DNA from 3 places in the Eubacterium maltosivorans genome. Region 3 is predicted to be linked to each of the others. Evidence: a T-box and tRNA genes for the amino acid it is inferred to sense, from the RefSeq annotation. Region 3 holds a T-box; the other regions hold tRNA genes.

Region 1 (4,213 bases), 1.9 Mb from region 3:
TCAGGACATCAGCCTCCATGAGACTGGTCTGAATAGAGTCCCAGCCGTCCTCCTGTACACAGCGGTTGGTATGGACACAGAGCATACAGCCTAAACAGGGGTGCAGCTTATAGTCGCTCAGATAAACAAGCTCCTTCTCGATACCCTCCAGATTATTTGTGAGGTACTCGACGACCTGGGCGGTGCTTCCGTCCCTACGAGGAGAACCAACAACTGATAGAACCTTCATAACAATACTCCCTCTCCCTTATATAATGTAGATATTCTTTAAAAACAATATAGCAGAGAAACCGCTTAAAAACAATGATAAAAAAATGCGAAAAAAGTTTAGAAAAGGTATTGACATTCCTAAAGCATCGTCGTATAATAATGAAGCTGTCGCAAGTGAGACAGCAAGTGAGTGAGAAATCACCACTTCGCATAAAAGTTTTTTTAAAAAAGTTCAAAAAGAGCTTGACATTGAAAAAACAAGATGCTAAAATATAGAAGTTCTCTCCGCAAGAGGGAACAACGATTACAGCGAAAAGCTGTAAGGGTCATAGAAAAGAGAATAGTACCATAAAACCTGAAATTCCAGCTGATGGAAATCAGCAAAGGATAAAAAACGCAAGTGCGATGAACACTTCAAAAAAATCATCACATGAACCAGATCAAAAAGCCGAAAGGCAAACGATAAACTTTTTATTGAGAGTTTGATCCTGGCTCAGGACGAACGCTGGCGGTATGCTTAACACATGCAAGTCGAACGAGAAGATCAGTTAAGAACCTTCGGGGGAATAAGTGATTGGAAAGTGGCGAACGGGTGAGTAACGCGTGGGTAACCTGCCCTATGGAAAGGAATAGCCTCGGGAAACTGGGAGTAAAGCCTTATATTATGGAGAGATCGCATGGTCATTTCATGAAAACTCCGGTGCCATAGGATGGACCCGCGTCCCATTAGCTAGTTGGTGAGATAACAGCCCACCAAGGCGACGATGGGTAACCGGTCTGAGAGGGCGAACGGTCACACTGGAACTGAGACACGGTCCAGACTCCTACGGGAGGCAGCAGTGGGGAATATTGCGCAATGGGGGCAACCCTGACGCAGCAATACCGCGTGAGTGAAGAAGGTTTTCGGATCGTAAAGCTCTGTTATTGGGGAAGAAAACATGACGGTACCCAATGAGGAAGTCCCGGCTAACTACGTGCCAGCAGCCGCGGTAATACGTAGGGGACAAGCGTTGTCCGGAATGACTGGGCGTAAAGGGCGCGTAGGCGGTCTGATAAGTCAGATGTGAAAGGTACCGGCTCAACCGGTGACGTGCATTTGAAACTGTCAGACTTGAGTATTGGAGAGGCAAGTGGAATTCCTAGTGTAGCGGTGAAATGCGTAGATATTAGGAGGAACACCAGTGGCGAAGGCGGCTTGCTGGACAAATACTGACGCTGAGGTGCGAAAGCGTGGGGAGCGAACAGGATTAGATACCCTGGTAGTCCACGCCGTAAACGATGAATGCTAGGTGTTGGGGAAACTCAGTGCCGCAGTTAACACAATAAGCATTCCGCCTGGGGAGTACGACCGCAAGGTTGAAACTCAAAGGAATTGACGGGGACCCGCACAAGCAGCGGAGCATGTGGTTTAATTCGAAGCAACGCGAAGAACCTTACCAGGTCTTGACATCCTCTGACAATCCCAGAGATGGGACGTTTCCTTCGGGAACAGAGAGACAGGTGGTGCATGGTTGTCGTCAGCTCGTGTCGTGAGATGTTGGGTTAAGTCCCGCAACGAGCGCAACCCCTGCCTTTAGTTGCCAGCATTGAGTTGGGCACTCTAGAGGGACTGCCGTAGACAATACGGAGGAAGGTGGGGATGACGTCAAATCATCATGCCCCTTATGACCTGGGCTACACACGTGCTACAATGGTCTGAACAGAGGGCCGCGAAACCGCGAGGTGAAGCAAATCCCTTAAAACAGATCCCAGTTCGGATTGCAGGCTGCAACTCGCCTGCATGAAGTTGGAGTTGCTAGTAATCGCGGATCAGAATGCCGCGGTGAATGCGTTCCCGGGTCTTGTACACACCGCCCGTCACACCACGAGAGTTGGCAACACCCGAAGCCCGTGAGAGAACCGTAAGGACTCAGCGGTCGAAGGTGGGGCTAGTAATTGGGGTGAAGTCGTAACAAGGTAGCCGTATCGGAAGGTGCGGCTGGATCACCTCCTTTCTAGGGAACAGGAAGTCATGGTACTATTTTCTTTTGTATGACCCAAAGTCATACAGCACAATGATGATACGGGGGTGTAGCTCAGTTGGGAGAGCACCTGCCTTGCAAGCAGGGGGTCAGGAGTTCGAATCTCCTCATCTCCACCATATTATCATCAAAACCAATTGCGGGGGCGTGGCTCAGTTGGGAGAGCGTCTGCTTCGCATGCAGAAGGTCAGGAGTTCGAGTCTCCTCGTCTCCACCATATTTAAAAAAATAAATATGGGCTTGTAGCTCAGGTGGTTAGAGCGCACGCCTGATAAGCGTGAGGTCGGAGGTTCAAGTCCTCCCAAGCCCACCATGATAAAACATCATATTGGTCATTGAAAACAACATAAAGAAAAAAGAGTAAAGAGCAAATATTAAACAAAGTAAAACTTCTTAATAAATGCAATTTCAAAAACAACATTCTTTTGAGCTCAGAAAGAGAACAAAAGAAAAACGAAATGCGAAAGCATTCGTGGAGATCAAGAAACAAAGAGCACAGGGCGAATGCCTTGGCACTGGGAGCCGAAGAAGGACGCGACAAGCTGCGAAAAGCCACGTTTAGGAGCACATATCCGACGAGACGTGGATGTCCGAATGGGGAAACCCGGCGGTTAGAAGAACCGTCACCGTTAAGTGAATCCATAGCATAACGGAGGGAACCCGGGGAACTGAAACATCTTAGTACCCGGAGGAAAAGAAAGAAACATCGATTCCTTAAGTAGCGGCGAGCGAACGAGGAAAAGCCCAGAATCCAACAATCATTTCCGTTTAGCAGAAGGGCATGGGAAGGCCCCGCAAAGAGCGTAAGACGCGCGTAAGCGAAAAGCCGAAATGAGGAGATTCAACGAGTACCACGGGACACGTGAAACCCTGTGGGAAGATGGGGGGCCCACCCCCCAAGGCTAAATACTACCCAGTGACCGATAGCGGAAAGTACCGTGAGGGAAAGGTGAAAAGAACCCCGGGAGGGGAGTGAAATAGAAACTGAAACCCTGTGCTTACAAGCAGCTGGAGCGCAAGTGACAGTGTGCTTTTTGTAGAACGGGCCAACGAGTTACGGTATGTAGCGAGGTTAAGCACTTCAGGTGCGGAGCCGAAGCGAAAGCGAGTCTTAAGAGGGCGACGAGTTGCATGCTGTAGACCCGAAACCGTGTGATCTATCCATGACCAGGGTGAAGCTTGGGTAAAACCAAGTGGAGGCCCGAACCAGTGTCTGTTGAAAAAGGCTTGGATGAGTTGTGGATAGGGGTGAAATTCCAATCGAACACGGAGATAGCTGGTTCTCCCCGAAATAGCTTTAGGGCTAGCGTTCTGTGATGAATGACGGAGGTAGAGCACTGAATTGGGTAGGGGGCGTCAAGCTTACCGAACCATATCAAACTCCGAATGCCGTCCATTTTAACAGGGCAGTCAGACAGTGGGAGATAAGTTTCATTGTCAAAAGGGAAACAGCCCAGACCATCCGCTAAGGTCCCCAAGTACTGATTAAGTGGGAAAGGATGTGTCACTGCACAAACAACCAGGATGTTGGCTTAGAAGCAGCCATACATTTAAAGAGTGCGTAATAGCTCACTGGTCGAGTGGTGGTGCGCCGAAAATGAACGGGGCTAAAATCAGGCACCGAAGCGATGGATTGTGCCGTAAGGTACAGTGGTAGGGGAGCAATCTCTTAGGGGCGAAGCTTAATCGAAAGGTTCAGTGGACTTAAGAGAAGAGAGAATGTTGGCATGAGTAGCGAAAGTGAAGTGAGAATCTTCACCATCGAAAGCCCAAGGTTTCCTGAGGAAGGCTCGTCCGCTCAGGGTTAGTCGGGGCCTAAGCCGAGGTCGAACGACGTAGGCGATGGACAACTGGTTGAAATTCCAGTACTACCTCAATGCGTTTGAGAGATGGAGTGACACAGAAGGATAAGCGAACCCGGCCATTGGAAGAGCCGGGGCAAGCAGTGAGACTGGAAAGAGAGGCAAATCCCTTTTTCCCCA
Region 2 (4,213 bases), 1.9 Mb from region 3:
CTGTACCTTACGGCACAATCCATCGCTTCGGTGCCTGATTTTAGCCCCGTTCATTTTCGGCGCACCACCACTCGACCAGTGAGCTATTACGCACTCTTTAAATGTATGGCTGCTTCTAAGCCAACATCCTGGTTGTTTGTGCAGTGACACATCCTTTCCCACTTAATCAGTACTTGGGGACCTTAGCGGATGGTCTGGGCTGTTTCCCTTTTGACAATGAAACTTATCTCCCACTGTCTGACTGCCCTGTTAAAATGGACGGCATTCGGAGTTTGATATGGTTCGGTAAGCTTGACGCCCCCTACCCAATTCAGTGCTCTACCTCCGTCATTCATCACAGAACGCTAGCCCTAAAGCTATTTCGGGGAGAACCAGCTATCTCCGTGTTCGATTGGAATTTCACCCCTATCCACAACTCATCCAAGCCTTTTTCAACAGACACTGGTTCGGGCCTCCACTTGGTTTTACCCAAGCTTCACCCTGGTCATGGATAGATCACACGGTTTCGGGTCTACAGCATGCAACTCGTCGCCCTCTTAAGACTCGCTTTCGCTTCGGCTCCGCACCTGAAGTGCTTAACCTCGCTACATACCGTAACTCGTTGGCCCGTTCTACAAAAAGCACACTGTCACTTGCGCTCCAGCTGCTTGTAAGCACAGGGTTTCAGTTTCTATTTCACTCCCCTCCCGGGGTTCTTTTCACCTTTCCCTCACGGTACTTTCCGCTATCGGTCACTGGGTAGTATTTAGCCTTGGGGGGTGGGCCCCCCATCTTCCCACAGGGTTTCACGTGTCCCGTGGTACTCGTTGAATCTCCTCATTTCGGCTTTTCGCTTACGCGCGTCTTACGCTCTTTGCGGGGCCTTCCCATGCCCTTCTGCTAAACGGAAATGATTGTTGGATTCTGGGCTTTTCCTCGTTCGCTCGCCGCTACTTAAGGAATCGATGTTTCTTTCTTTTCCTCCGGGTACTAAGATGTTTCAGTTCCCCGGGTTCCCTCCGTTATGCTATGGATTCACTTAACGGTGACGGTTCTTCTAACCGCCGGGTTTCCCCATTCGGACATCCACGTCTCGTCGGATATGTGCTCCTAAACGTGGCTTTTCGCAGCTTGTCGCGTCCTTCTTCGGCTCCCAGTGCCAAGGCATTCGCCCTGTGCTCTTTGTTTCTTGATCTCCACGAATGCTTTCGCATTTCGTTTTTCTTTTGTTCTCTTTCTGAGCTCAAAAGAATGTTGTTTTTGAAATTGCATTTATTAAGAAGTTTTACTTTGTTTAATATTTGCTCTTTACTCTTTTTTCTTTATGTTGTTTTCAATGACCAATATGATGTTTTATCATGGTGGGCTTGGGAGGACTTGAACCTCCGACCTCACGCTTATCAGGCGTGCGCTCTAACCACCTGAGCTACAAGCCCATATTTATTTTTTTAAATATGGTGGAGACGAGGAGACTCGAACTCCTGACCTTCTGCATGCGAAGCAGACGCTCTCCCAACTGAGCCACGCCCCCGCAATTGGTTTTGATGATAATATGGTGGAGATGAGGAGATTCGAACTCCTGACCCCCTGCTTGCAAGGCAGGTGCTCTCCCAACTGAGCTACACCCCCGTATCATCATTGTGCTGTATGACTTTGGGTCATACAAAAGAAAATAGTACCATGACTTCCTGTTCCCTAGAAAGGAGGTGATCCAGCCGCACCTTCCGATACGGCTACCTTGTTACGACTTCACCCCAATTACTAGCCCCACCTTCGACCGCTGAGTCCTTACGGTTCTCTCACGGGCTTCGGGTGTTGCCAACTCTCGTGGTGTGACGGGCGGTGTGTACAAGACCCGGGAACGCATTCACCGCGGCATTCTGATCCGCGATTACTAGCAACTCCAACTTCATGCAGGCGAGTTGCAGCCTGCAATCCGAACTGGGATCTGTTTTAAGGGATTTGCTTCACCTCGCGGTTTCGCGGCCCTCTGTTCAGACCATTGTAGCACGTGTGTAGCCCAGGTCATAAGGGGCATGATGATTTGACGTCATCCCCACCTTCCTCCGTATTGTCTACGGCAGTCCCTCTAGAGTGCCCAACTCAATGCTGGCAACTAAAGGCAGGGGTTGCGCTCGTTGCGGGACTTAACCCAACATCTCACGACACGAGCTGACGACAACCATGCACCACCTGTCTCTCTGTTCCCGAAGGAAACGTCCCATCTCTGGGATTGTCAGAGGATGTCAAGACCTGGTAAGGTTCTTCGCGTTGCTTCGAATTAAACCACATGCTCCGCTGCTTGTGCGGGTCCCCGTCAATTCCTTTGAGTTTCAACCTTGCGGTCGTACTCCCCAGGCGGAATGCTTATTGTGTTAACTGCGGCACTGAGTTTCCCCAACACCTAGCATTCATCGTTTACGGCGTGGACTACCAGGGTATCTAATCCTGTTCGCTCCCCACGCTTTCGCACCTCAGCGTCAGTATTTGTCCAGCAAGCCGCCTTCGCCACTGGTGTTCCTCCTAATATCTACGCATTTCACCGCTACACTAGGAATTCCACTTGCCTCTCCAATACTCAAGTCTGACAGTTTCAAATGCACGTCACCGGTTGAGCCGGTACCTTTCACATCTGACTTATCAGACCGCCTACGCGCCCTTTACGCCCAGTCATTCCGGACAACGCTTGTCCCCTACGTATTACCGCGGCTGCTGGCACGTAGTTAGCCGGGACTTCCTCATTGGGTACCGTCATGTTTTCTTCCCCAATAACAGAGCTTTACGATCCGAAAACCTTCTTCACTCACGCGGTATTGCTGCGTCAGGGTTGCCCCCATTGCGCAATATTCCCCACTGCTGCCTCCCGTAGGAGTCTGGACCGTGTCTCAGTTCCAGTGTGACCGTTCGCCCTCTCAGACCGGTTACCCATCGTCGCCTTGGTGGGCTGTTATCTCACCAACTAGCTAATGGGACGCGGGTCCATCCTATGGCACCGGAGTTTTCATGATCATGCCATGCGACACAATCATAATATAAGGCTTTACTCCCAGTTTCCCGAGGCTATTCCTTTCCATAGGGCAGGTTACCCACGCGTTACTCACCCGTTCGCCACTTTCCAATCACTTATTCCCCCGAAGGTTCTTAACTGATCTTCTCGTTCGACTTGCATGTGTTAAGCATACCGCCAGCGTTCGTCCTGAGCCAGGATCAAACTCTCAATAATTAGTTTATCGTTTTGCCTTTCGGCTTCTTGATCTGGTTCATGTGATGATTTTTTGAAGTGTTCATCGCACTTGCGTTTTTTATCCTTTGCTGATTTTCATCAGCTGGAATTTCAGGTTTTATGGTACTATTCTCTTTTCTATGACCCGAACCTCTTTATCTATATTTAATGAAGAGATTCATCTGCCGTCGTTGACAGCTTATATATGATACAACATCTTGCGAGTTGTTGTCAAGCGCTTTTTAACTTTTTTCAAAATCTTTTTTAAAGATTTTTATTCAAAATCAGCCACGCCTTATCGCTGACGACTTGACATAGTTTATCAGCTTTTTTATGAACTGTCAATAGCTTATTTGAAATTTTTTATAAAAAAAGCGAAATCCGTGAAGATTTCGCTTCTTAATGGCTTATTCAGGCTTATTCAGCCAGCTTTGTTTCTTTGATTTCCATGCCTAACACCTTTGATACTGACTTGTAGACAATAAATGTAATGAGCGCATTGACACCTGTTTTTATTAAATTAAATGGTATAATGACTGGAATGAGCATTGCTATAACTGCTTCGATCGGCGTTCCCATAAACAGCGGTGTGAAAATCAGATTCCAGATAACCATTGTGATCGTCATTGCCAAGGCTCCAAAGAACAATCCAACAACCGCACCCTTCCGTGTACGATGCTTCTTATAAATATTGCCAGCCACCAGAACAAAGCTTCCCGTCGCGAAGAAATGCATCATAATGCCAATAATGCCGCTGGCTGAGCTTACTGTCAGTCCCTGTAAAATAGAAACAACGGCAGTTAAAACCAGGCCACCTAACGGCCCAAACATAAATGTACCAATCAAAATGGGGATATCCGCCGGATCATACTCTAAAAAGGGAGCTGCCGGGAAAACTGGAAAGTGAATTAAGTAGACCAATAGTATGGACATCGCTGCCAATACCGCCATTTGGGTGATCGTCTTCGTTTTGACGTTCATGATGATACCTCCTGTGGGTCTGTCAGGTTG
Region 3 (4,213 bases):
GAGGTTTTGTCAAGCAGCACCAGAACATCCTCACCGGCGTGTACTTCGCTCACCAGCTCTTCACCTGCGATCAGGCCAATGATTTTTCCGGTTGCTTCCAGATTGTCATAGCCTACGAATTCAACCAGTGCGTCTGGTCCCAGCGGGTTAAAGGGATCGTCTGCCCAGACAGCCAGGTCGCTTTCGGCACGGGCCTTGCGCGCGCGCTCACGCTGCTCCTGCATGGCTTCTTCAAATTCACTGGCGATCAGGGTCAGGCCGCGTTCCTCTACAATTTCCTTAGTCAGGTCATAGGGGAAGCCGTAGGTGTCGTATAATTTAAAGGCGCCTTGTCCGGGGAATACCTTTTCTTCCTGTGCGATCAGGCTGTCCAGCTCTTTTTCGAGCAGGCTCAGACCCTGGTCGATGGTTTCTTTAAAGCGTTCTTCCTCAATTTTTATGAGCTTCTGAATGTAATCCTGCTTTTCAGCCAGCTCCGGATAAGCGCCAGACGAAACGCGAACCACTTCCTTGGCCACATCATAAAGGAAAAGCTCCTGCATGCCAAGCAGCTTGCCGTGGCGGGCGGCACGTCTCAGGAGACGTCTCAGAACATAGCCACGGCCTTCGTTACCCGGCATAACGCCGTCAGCGATCATAAAGGTAACGCTGCGGACATGGTCGGTAATAACGCGGATGGAAACATCGTCCTGTGTGTTTTCGCCGTATTTTACACCGGCCTTTTTACAGATATAGTTTAAAATATGGCCGATGGTATCAATCTCGAAAATATTGTCAACACCCTGCATAATGGTGGCCAGACGTTCCAGGCCCATGCCGGTATCGATATTTGGGTTGGCCAGCGGGTTGTAGTTGCCTTCCTCGTCCTTGTCAAACTGGGTGAATACCAGGTTCCAGAACTCAACATAACGGTCGCACTCGCAGCCCGGAGCGCAGTCTGGGCTGCCGCAGCCATATTCTTCTCCGCGGTCATAGTAAAGCTCGGAGCAGGGGCCGCATGGTCCCAGTCCATGTTCCCAGAAATTGTCTTCTTTTCCGAGACGGACGATCCGTTCTTCCGGCACGCCGATTTCGTCATGCCAGATATCATGGGCTTCGTCATCGTCTAAATAGATGGAGACATAGATTTTTTCCGGGTCCATTTCCATGACCTCGGTACAGAATTCCCATGCCCATGGAATGGCTTCATTTTTAAAGTAATCTCCAAAGGAAAAGTTGCCGAGCATTTCAAAGAAGGTACCGTGGCGGGCGGTTTTTCCCACATTTTCAATGTCTGGGGTACGGATACACTTCTGGCAGGTGGTTACCCGTTTTCTCGGCGGAATCTCATCGCCTGTAAAATAAGGCTTCATCGGAGCCATCCCGGAGTTGATCAAAAGCAGACTCTTGTCATTGATCGGCACCAGTGGAAAGCTCTTTAATCTTAAATGTCCTTTGCTCTCAAAGAACGCTAAAAACTTTTCACGAATTTCGTTTAAACCTAAAGGTTGCATGTTTTCGTTCTCCCTTTTATGAATTTGTTTTTGTTTATACTTGATGCTTTGAGTAAAAAAATAAAACTCCGCCCCTGCAAACAGGGACGAAGTTGATTTCCGCGGTACCACCCAAATTAGCAAAGCGGCGCTTTGCTCACTCAAACAAATAACGGTCTGTCAGCCGTCGGTTCTTACACTCTCCTGATTTCAGAACCGCTGCTCAAATGGGGCGGCCTTATCACTTCCATGGAAACTCACACCAACCGTTCCCTCTCTGAATGGTCTGTCATAAGGTTGTCATTCTCATTGCATTCATATTTACTTAACATTCAAATTATATGTAATGTTTTCGCTTTTGTCAAGCCTTATTCTGAATTGCCTGTCAATATCCTTTTACCTGAGCATTTCACCCTTGGAGGATGCAAAACCGGCGATCAAATACTTCATGACAACCTTGACCGTTCCCATGATCGGTACTGCCAGAATCATACCCAGACCGCCAAACATGGCGCCAAAGAAAAAGATAGAAAAAATAATGACAACCGGGTGCAGCCCAACGTTGCCGGACATGAGCGCTGGCGCCAGCAGATTGCCGCACACCACCTGGACAACGGCCATCCAAATCAGGATATAGACCATCTGTATCGGGCTTGACAGAAGCGCCATAACGCAGATCACCACCATTCCCACCGCCGGACCAAAATAAGGGATCATGGTCGTAACCCCCGCAATCACACCGATGACCGGCGCGTAGGGCAGCCCCATAAAGTAAGCGCCCACACCTGTCAGAATCCCGGCGATAATGGACATGAGCCCCTGTCCACGGATAAAGCCGCCGATCACCATATCGATGTCATAAAACATTTTCTTTACCTGATTTCTGGCGTCAATGGGCACCAGATACATGAGGGACTGGGTGAACACCTCCTTGTCCAGCAGGAGGAAAATGGTCACCAGTGGAACGATAACGATGTTCATCAGCTGGCCGCTGTTGGCGATAAGGGCATTGGATAAGCCCTGCAGCATACTGCCGAACATGCCAGCCACCTGAGACAGACTTTGTTCAAGATTAAAGTATTTCGACATATCTGAAGCGTTGTATTTCTGAATAAATTCAGATATCTGCCCGCTGTAATTCTGCAAATTCTGGAGCATTGACGGAATGTTTGTCACCATCTGGGCAATGTTGCTGATCAGGCTGGGCACAAAGCTCATAAAAACGCCGAACAAAATCAAAAGGACAATGACGCAGACAAAAAGAACGGACAACCCCCGACCAAAGCCCCGGCGTTCAAAGATCCTGACCAACGGGTTTAGGAGGTAGGCCAAAATAATGGCCATAAAAAATGGCATGAACATTCCCGAAAAGGTAGGCCATAAAAATACCGCAAAAAGGATGCAGATCAAAACCACAATGGTGTTGACCATCAAAATTCGTTTTTTATCCGGTGATATTTTCATGATGTTCCTCCCCCAAAACCTTTTCCAGAATACCGCCCTCCCGGTGCGTCCGGTCCATTTCCAGCATATCTCTGTCGTAATTCAGGCTTTTATCATGGTATGTCATATGTTCTGCGGCCACAAGGCTGTAGCCGTAGTCCAGATCGTCAAAAAAGCTGCGTGACAAATCATATTCCTGAACCTTAAAATCCTTGGAGACCGTCGCATCTGCGACTTTGGCAAAGCGCTTGCCATCCACATCCTTTACCGGTGTGTTCACGATCGAATAGCTGTCCGCAAGCCGCGCCTTCATTTCTTTTGCGGAGAGCTTGGTGATGCCCTTGTCCCCGCCCAGTGTTACATGGTCATAGTCCACTTCGATGATATCTGAAGGAAAAATAATCTGTGCTTTGCTGAACAGGCCGCCCTCCGAGAGAACCAGGCAGTCAATTTTGTGGTCCCGAACTCTTATGTCGCGCACAAGCCCCCGAAGCCGTGTGTCATTTTCAAGAAACACCTGGGTGTTTAATAAATTACTGGCTTTCATTTTTTCACCTTTCTATATAAACTTTATTGCTTCTGTCGCTGGCTTTATTATAGCACATCCGCAAGCGCATTGTCTTGAGAGAATGCTCAAGAATTCTTCAAATCCAAAGGTCACTCTTCTTTCTTTAAAAGCTTTCGAGGGGCTATGTCCCTCTGGCTCAGACGATGGTTGACTGTCTGGCCGGTCAATGTATAGAGTACTGAGAAGAGCGGGATCATCACAATGATGCCCAGAATCCCAAAAGCTCCTCCGCCAATGGTGACCGCGGCCAGAATCCAAAGCGGGGACAAGCCAATGGAGCTGCCCACAACATGGGGGTAGATCAGGTTGCCCTCGACATGCTGTACGATGAAGCAGGCAATCACAAAAATCAACGCCTTGACCGGGCTCAGGGTCAAGATGAGAAACGCCCCCAGACAGCAGGCCACAATGGCGCCAAAGACAGGGATCAGCGAAAACAGACCGATCAGCACTGCAATGGTCAGGGCATATGGCATCTGCAAAAGCGATAATACAATGGTATAAATGACTGTTAAAATCAGGGCTTCAATGCACTGTCCTGAAACAAAATGACTGAAGGTTTTCTGGGTAAGGCTGGCAATTTCCAAAATCCGGTCAACGCGCCTTTCCGGCAGATAGGCGTACAGAAGCTTTCTGGTTTGAAGCCCCAGCCTTTCTTTCTGGAACAAAAGGTAAACCGCCACCACCAGGCCGATCACCGTATGAAAAACACCGCCTGCTACCGAGGCTG

What was found. A T-box is a leader RNA that pairs with one kind of tRNA and senses whether it is charged. The one in region 3 lies ahead of alaS (alanine--tRNA ligase), so its partner is inferred to be a tRNA-Ala.
Region 1: it encodes a tRNA-Ala, which carries the amino acid that the T-box ahead of alaS (alanine--tRNA ligase) is inferred to sense. The anticodon was not compared.
Region 2: it encodes a tRNA-Ala, which carries the amino acid that the T-box ahead of alaS (alanine--tRNA ligase) is inferred to sense. The anticodon was not compared.

Annotation. Positions count from the first base shown of each region.
Region 1 is NZ_CP029487.1:4,277,875-4,282,087, forward strand. Features, by position in the region: gene CPZ25_RS19930 (flavodoxin family protein) at 1-229, opposite strand, end outside; rRNA gene CPZ25_RS19935 (16S ribosomal RNA) at 681-2,204, shown strand; tRNA gene CPZ25_RS19940 (tRNA-Ala) at 2,275-2,350, shown strand; tRNA gene CPZ25_RS19945 (tRNA-Ala) at 2,373-2,448, shown strand; tRNA gene CPZ25_RS19950 (tRNA-Ile) at 2,468-2,544, shown strand; rRNA gene CPZ25_RS19955 (23S ribosomal RNA) at 2,709-4,213, shown strand, end outside.
Region 2 is NZ_CP029487.1:3,796,009-3,800,221, reverse strand. Features, by position in the region: rRNA gene CPZ25_RS17610 (23S ribosomal RNA) at 1-1,174, opposite strand, end outside; tRNA gene CPZ25_RS17605 (tRNA-Ile) at 1,339-1,415, opposite strand; tRNA gene CPZ25_RS17600 (tRNA-Ala) at 1,435-1,510, opposite strand; tRNA gene CPZ25_RS17595 (tRNA-Ala) at 1,533-1,608, opposite strand; rRNA gene CPZ25_RS17590 (16S ribosomal RNA) at 1,679-3,202, opposite strand; gene CPZ25_RS17585 (ECF transporter S component) at 3,620-4,183, opposite strand.
Region 3 is NZ_CP029487.1:1,859,645-1,863,857, forward strand. Features, by position in the region: gene alaS (alanine--tRNA ligase) at 1-1,493, opposite strand, end outside; T-box leader at 1,573-1,791, opposite strand; gene CPZ25_RS08880 (AI-2E family transporter) at 1,869-2,936, opposite strand; gene CPZ25_RS08885 (hypothetical protein) at 2,917-3,462, opposite strand; gene CPZ25_RS08890 (AI-2E family transporter) at 3,573-4,213, opposite strand, start outside.